DNA from 2 places in the Candidatus Thiodiazotropha endoloripes genome. Region 1 is predicted to be linked to the other one. Evidence: predicted binding sites of a transcription regulator. Region 1 holds the regulator's gene; the other holds the start of a gene.
What was found. Region 1 encodes FNR, which switches genes on or off when oxygen is low (the NO sensors DNR and NnrR bind a similar motif). Its sites were predicted from a motif close to TTGATNTANATCAA; they were not measured.
Positions count from the first base shown of each region.

Region 2: the regulator FNR is predicted to act here: its motif matches at 1,764-1,777, upstream of A3193_RS08500 (HyaD/HybD family hydrogenase maturation endopeptidase).

Region 1 covers NZ_LVJW01000003.1:609,094-612,502, reverse strand. Annotated here, with positions in the region: gene A3193_RS02810 (sulfur globule family protein) at 324-674, shown strand; gene fnr (fumarate/nitrate reduction transcriptional regulator Fnr) at 1,070-1,828, shown strand; gene dnaQ (DNA polymerase III subunit epsilon) at 1,888-2,592, opposite strand; gene rnhA (ribonuclease HI) at 2,597-3,031, opposite strand; gene A3193_RS02790 (class I SAM-dependent methyltransferase) at 3,064-3,409, opposite strand, start outside.
Region 2 covers NZ_LVJW01000003.1:1,893,626-1,897,034, forward strand. Annotated here, with positions in the region: gene A3193_RS08490 (hydrogenase small subunit) at 1-681, opposite strand, end outside; gene A3193_RS08495 (hydrogenase expression/formation protein) at 715-1,131, opposite strand; gene A3193_RS08500 (HyaD/HybD family hydrogenase maturation endopeptidase) at 1,256-1,735, opposite strand; gene A3193_RS08505 (HypC/HybG/HupF family hydrogenase formation chaperone) at 1,980-2,222, shown strand; gene A3193_RS08510 (hydrogenase maturation nickel metallochaperone HypA/HybF) at 2,242-2,562, shown strand; gene hypB (hydrogenase nickel incorporation protein HypB) at 2,581-3,348, shown strand; gene hypD (hydrogenase formation protein HypD) at 3,370-3,409, shown strand, end outside.

The DNA of each region.
Region 1 (3,409 bases):
GGGAATGGGATATAGGACGGGGGTAAACAGTACCAGATTGGCCCTCTTCACTCAATCTCGAAGGGCCGGTCCGTCATAGATTCGTCATAACTGCCGAGGGGGGAAGAATTCGTTTGAATATCACCGCTCAAGGTCTATAATCGATTGGCGTGTTTCGCAAATAACAACTACTGAGGCTAGTAGCACTTTACCCGACAGTCCAAGCCGTTTTTTCGGCCGACCTCGTTGTAGAGTCCTCAAGCATCGTATGATGGAGGCTTAGGAAGCCACTTTTATACATCACCGATGGTAGTATCAAAACAATCATTTGAGAGGAAGAAAGCATGACTAAATTTGCTAAAGTTCTGAGCATCGCTGCTCTTGTAGCTGCGTCTACCAGTGCCTCTGCCTGGTGGGGCGGTCCTGGCTATGGTAACCGCGGCTGGAACAATGACGGTTGGGGCGATGGTTGGGGTGATGGCTCCGGTGATTTCAGCTTCGGCATGAGTGGTAATGCCCGCGGTTCTGGCTATGGCCGGGGTAACAACTACTACCGTGACTATGGTGGCTATGGACCTTATGGTTATGGCGCTCCATACGGTTATGGTGCTCCTTATGGCGCTCCTTACGGTGCTCCATACGGCTATCCTGCGCCTCCAGCTGCAGCACCTGCACCAGCTGCACCGGCTCAATAAGCCTACCCATGTGCAGAAAAGCCGGCCTTCAGGCCGGCTTTTTTTTGCTCCCAACGGCCCTGGATACGGCTCCTGCAATGACCCAAAGTAATAAAAAAACCAAAACGACTTGATCAACATCAAGAATTTCTGGAAAAATAGGCCGTGTGCTGGTTCACAAAATAGTAGAGAGACAAGGATGTGGTTGTAGGATGGGGAGACAAGCTATCCGCTCCGACAGGCTGTTTGCCGGGAATGCGGTAGAGGTGGCTCCAGCGGTTTAAACATCAACCTCTGGGAGCTGTAACGCCATTGAGGAAATTGAGGTCATCTCGGAAAGGAAATGATACCCCTGACGCGAAAACCGTCTTTACCAGGCGTTGATATCAAAGCACCCCGCATGCTGGAGCGATTACTTGACTAGCAGAAAAGTTGTCTCATTTGAAAATATCAAGGTAGCCTGCAAGAACTGCAGTCTGGCCACCCTCTGTCTACCGATGGGATTGACACCGGATGACGTGGAGCGCCTTGACTGCATCATCAAACGGGGCCGACCCTACCATCGTGGGGATCATCTATACCGTGGCGGTGATAAGTTCCATAGCCTGCGGGTCATCACCAGCGGCTCGGTAAAAACCTACAGTCCCAACGAAGATGGCGGAGAACAGGTACTGGGCTTCCACCTTCCGGGTGAGCTGATCGGCCTGGATGCCATTCAGGATGATTGCCACACCTGCTCGGCGATTGCCCTTGAGACCACTGCGGTGTGCGAGATCCCATTCTCCCAGTTGGAGTCTCTGAGCGCCATCATGCCCAGCCTGCAGCATCAGATGTACCGCCTGCTGAGCCGCGAGATCGGCCAGGATACGGAAATGCTGACCCTGCTGGGTAAAAAGAGTGCCGAAGAGCGCCTGGCCACCTTTCTGCTCAGTTTCTCGGAGCGATTCAAACAACGGGGGTTTTCAGCCAGCGACTTCTTTCTCAGTATGTCCCGTCATGAAATCGGTAACTATCTTGGCCTGGCCGTTGAAACAGTCAGCCGGCTTTTTACCCGTTTTCAGGATGAAAACCTGCTGAGGGTGGAACGCAAACATGTTCAGTTGCTCGACATACCCAGACTCTACGACATCGTGCAGGGCAGCGACAGCGCCAAATCGAGTCAATCAAGGGGCTGACTTAGGGCCTGTTAACACTAAATCTAATAGGCCCTAGGGTCTTTTCTCCGATTCGACCGCTACGGCTGTTTGTGCCAGATACAGGCCTCACCCATCGCTTCAAGCTGCCGCTGATGGGCTTCCAGCTCGGACTCATCCGCCAGGATCACCTTCAGGGGTGGACGGTCGGCAGCCAGACGACGGATATTGTCGGCCGCATTCTCATCGCCACCCTGCTGTCCGAGCTGATCATCCAACACCAGTGCCGCCTGGCCGCCGGTCATCATCAGATAGACATCCGCCAGAATCTCCGCATCGAGTAGTGCTCCATGAAGCTCACGATGAGAGTTGTCGATATCGTAGCGTTTACACAGGGCATCGAGGCTGTTCCTCTGCCCCGGATGCATCTTCTTTGCCATCACCAGTGTATCGGTAACCGCGCTAAGCGTGTCGATACGCTGGGGATTCTCCATCAGTTTCAACTCATGATCGAGGAATCCCACGTCAAACGGGGCGTTGTGGATGATCAGCTCGGCACCACGTACATACTCCACGAAATCCTGGGCCACATCACAAAATCTGGGCTTATCGGCAAGAAACTCATTGGTGATGCCATGCACCTCGATAGCTCCGGCATCGATCTCCCGCTCCGGCTGGAGAAACTGATGAAAATTGTTACCGGTCAGCCGCCTGTCGACCAGCTCGACACAGCCGATCTCAATGATCCTGTGGCCCTGTTCAGGCTCCAGACCTGTGGTTTCAGTATCGAGCACGATCTGACGCATCATCCTACAGCTCCTGGATACCCTTGTTGGCCAGCTGGTCCGCCAACTCATTACCGGGATGCCCCGCATGCCCTTTCACCCAGTGCCAATCCACCTGGTGTTTTTTAACCTCGCAGTCGAGGCTCTGCCACAGATCGGCATTTTTCACCGCCTTCCTGGCGGCCGTCTTCCAGCCATTCTTTTTCCAGTTATGAATCCATTGGGTAATGCCATTTTTGACATATTGGGAATCGGTGGTCACAGCGACACGACTGGCTCTTTTCAGCTGCTGTAATCCCTTGATGACCGCCAACAACTCCATGCGATTATTGGTGGTGCTGGCCTCGCCCCCAAAGAGTTGTTTCTCATGATCCCCATAGCGCAATACTGCCCCCCAGCCACCAGGCCCGGGATTGCCCTTGCAGGCGCCATCCGTAAAGAGTTCTACATGCTGTGTCATCGAATTCTGCTGCAATCCATGGTAGGTGTAACTCAGGTACCGTTTCTGATTGTGGGTTCAGCTGCGGTGGGAATAACCCGCTTCTTCACCGACCATTTCGGCCGGATCGGGGTGATCGTCACCACTCGCTTCACCGCCAGTATGATATACACACCACCAAAATTCGGATAGACCTTGTCACCGAACTGCTCCATAAACTGCAACTTCTGCATCACACCCAGGCTTTGAATCGGTGGCCGGTAGTTCAGATACTGGATCTCCAGCAGATCGAAGCCCAGCAGTGCCAGCCAATCCAGTACCCGCCGGCTGCTGAAAAAGTGGCCACACCAGGGAGGCGTGGAAGAGCGCATGCGCAGCAACCTCACCCCACCCCACAGA
Region 2 (3,409 bases), 1.3 Mb from region 1:
CGGGCGTCCCAGAGCATCCAGTTCCGGTAGTGAACCAAAGGTCAGGAAGTGGGCCAGTACACCGGTAATCACCGTAGGGATTGGTGGACAGCCGGATACGTTGACCACCGGTTTATCCTTGACGATCTCACCCACGGAAACCGCCCCGGTTGGATTGGGATTGGCATGAGGCAGGCCACCGAATGCGGCACAACTGCCGACGGCAACCACTGCCGCTGCACCGGCCACCGTCTCTTCTAGCATCTGCAGATTACTGATGCCCGCAATTGAGGAATAGCCCGGGTTGGCCAGTGGAATGGATCCATCGACAACCACGATGTACTTGCCTTCATTCTCATGCATGGCCGCTTCTCTGGCGGCTTCTGCGGCATCACCCGAAGCAACCTGCAAGGTATGGTGATAATCCAGTGAGATATGATCGAATATCAGGTTTTCCACGCTTGGGGAGTGACTGCGGGTCAGCGACTCGGTGCAACCGGTACACTCCTGAAATGAAAGCCAGATAACCGATGGGCGTTTCGCTTTCTCAAGTGCCTGTGCGATTGCAGGCACCATGGTTGGTGGCAGTGCCATCATCGATGCAGTGGCGGCGCAATACTTCAGAAATCCCCGCCTGGATACCCCTTGCTGACGCAGGCTTTCGCCCAGTGTCATAGAGAGTTTTTTTCGATCATCAGCCATCACAACTCCTACCGCTTCGATCAAAATGCGGACTTAATGGTCATTTAACTGTGCTTCTAGCCGGTCAATGGCGTCAACGATATCTTCCTGCTGTGAGAATACGATTTGGGGGACAGGGCCGATCTCTATCTGCAGAGCGACAGGTTCGCCCTCGGCGTTCCGGTGATCGACAATCCAGACTCCAGAAAAAGCCGTCTCCCAGATGGTGCTTTCACCCAATGCGTCCATCGTCACATTGATCTCACCCCGACCCAGCAGGCGCAACAGTTCCTCTTCATCACCCGGGCCAAACGGCAGTGATCGTAAATCGATACAACTCTGTTCACCTTCGGTGGAGAAGCGCTGCAGGGCGTGGAGGATTTCGTGCAAGATGGGGAGTGCGTTCCCATGGCTGGCTTGAACGCCTTCGGGAGACTCAACTTTTATGGCGATGTCCTGTAGTCGCTGCATCAGGAAAGCCCTAAATAATTACTTATAGAAAGAATATCACCTATTTCTGATACAGGTGCTGATCTGGATCATCAATGAGACATTAAAAGACCTGAATATTATGTGAAGATTAAATAAAATCCTGTTATGAAAATATTCCCCACTCTTTAAGTATGGAAATTATCTCTTCGATGCCCTGGTCAACAGTTGGTGCAACCGCATCGCTCAGGGACTCACCCCAATCCAGCTCTTTTGGTTCAATGCCGACCAGGCAACGTTCTGCCGGTAGGGTTTCGGATAAACGAGCGATGTCCAATAAATCTCCAAGGCTGACTTCGTGAACACTCGAGCGATTACCACTCAGATAACGATCCATCGCATCGTTACGAAACACCTTAAGTGCACCGGGAGGCTGTTTCATACGCGCCGCATCCACCACGATCAATCCATCCGCATCGGCAATGGGTTCCGCCAGTGTAAAGCTCAGGGTGCCGCCATCCATATAGGTAACCCCAGGAATATCCCCGGTTTTCTTTTGCATGGCAGTCACCAGATGGATGCCAATACCCTCATCACTGAGCAGGGTATTTCCAATGCCCAGGATTAAAACACGCTCTATCGTCATACGCTCAGTCCTGAAATTCACCGAGTTATTGTGCTTGATCAACATTCTACCTTGAAGCGACACCTGACTCCCTGCGAGAATAACTTTAAGGGAACTTGGAGTGATATGTCACGCCTGTATCACTGTCATCCTGGCAGCCAGCCGGATGATTAAGATGTCAGGCTCGGTAAACACAAAGCCATCAGCTCCCTTTGGACCTCTCACCAGGCCCAGACTTAAATCACCTCACCAGGCAGGTTACACCATGTGTCTTGGCATACCCATGCAGATAAAAGAGATTGATGGCTTTACCGCACGCTGCGAAGCCAAAGGGGTTGAAAGGGAGGTCAGCCTGTTCATGTTACAGCATGAGGAGTTGGCTGCGGATGATTTCGTGGTGGTACATGTGGGCTATGCCATACAGAAGGTCTCCCCTCAGGAGGCCCAATCCGCCTGGGAAATCTATGATGAGATGTTAACCAAAATGGATCCGCAGACTGATGCATGAGCTGTCGGTTTGTCAATCCATGCTGAGACAAGTGGAAGAGATCGCCCAGCGCGAACAGGCAACATCTGTTGAGCGTATCGTGATTCAGATCGGACCACTCTCCGGGGTGGTTCCCGAACTGCTGCAGCAGGCCTTCACCATAGCAAGATGCGGAACCAGAGCCGAGGCGGCAGAACTGGTGACCCAGACCCAGCCGGTGCGGGTCCATTGTCTACAATGTGGTTATGATTCCGATGCCCAGGCCAATCGCCTGCTTTGTGCTAAGTGTGGAGACTATCGCACCCGCCTGATCAGTGGTGACGAACTGCTGTTGGCCAGTGTTGAACTGACAAAAAACTAACTTGGGAGTAGCTGTAAAATGTGTGACACCTGTGGATGTAATGTTACCCATGGCAACCGTCATCTGATCGAGGAAGGTGGCAAGCATGCGCATACTTCCGATGACCATGTCGCTATCGAGGTATTGGAGAATCTGCTGAGCGAAAACGACCATCAGGCGGCACACAACCGAGAGCACTTCGAAAGACATGGTGTGCTGGCGATCAATCTGATGTCGTCCCCGGGCAGTGGCAAGACCCGTCTCCTGGAACGCACCATCGATCACCTCAAGGAGCGCTACAAAATCGGTGTCATCGAGGGAGACCTGGAGACTGAAAACGACGCCCAGCGCATCAGAGACAAAGGCGTACCGGCCGTTCAGATAACCACCGGCACTGCCTGTCACCTGGATGCCCACATGATCCACCAGGCCTTGCACCAGACCCCGCTGGATGAATTGGACCTGCTGTTTATTGAAAACGTGGGTAATCTGGTCTGTCCGGCAAGCTTCGACCTGGGACAGCACCTCAATGTTACCCTGTTATCGGTAACCGAGGGGGATGACAAACCGGCCAAATATCCGGTGATCTTCCGTGCAGCGGATCACGTCCTGATCACCAAATCGGACCTGCTCCCCCTGCTGGATGATTTCGATCCGGACAATGCGGGTCAGGCACTGCAACAACTTGCTTACAAAAACCCGATCACGCTGGTTTCAGCAAAATCAGATCAGGGAATGGATGAGTGGCTCAACTGGCTGGAAGCGCAGCTAAGCCAGGCAACAGCAACAGAACCGGCAACAGTCTAAAGGCACAGGTTCGATCCAAACATGTCTCTGAGTGCAAAAGAGTGGCTGACACAGCTTCGCC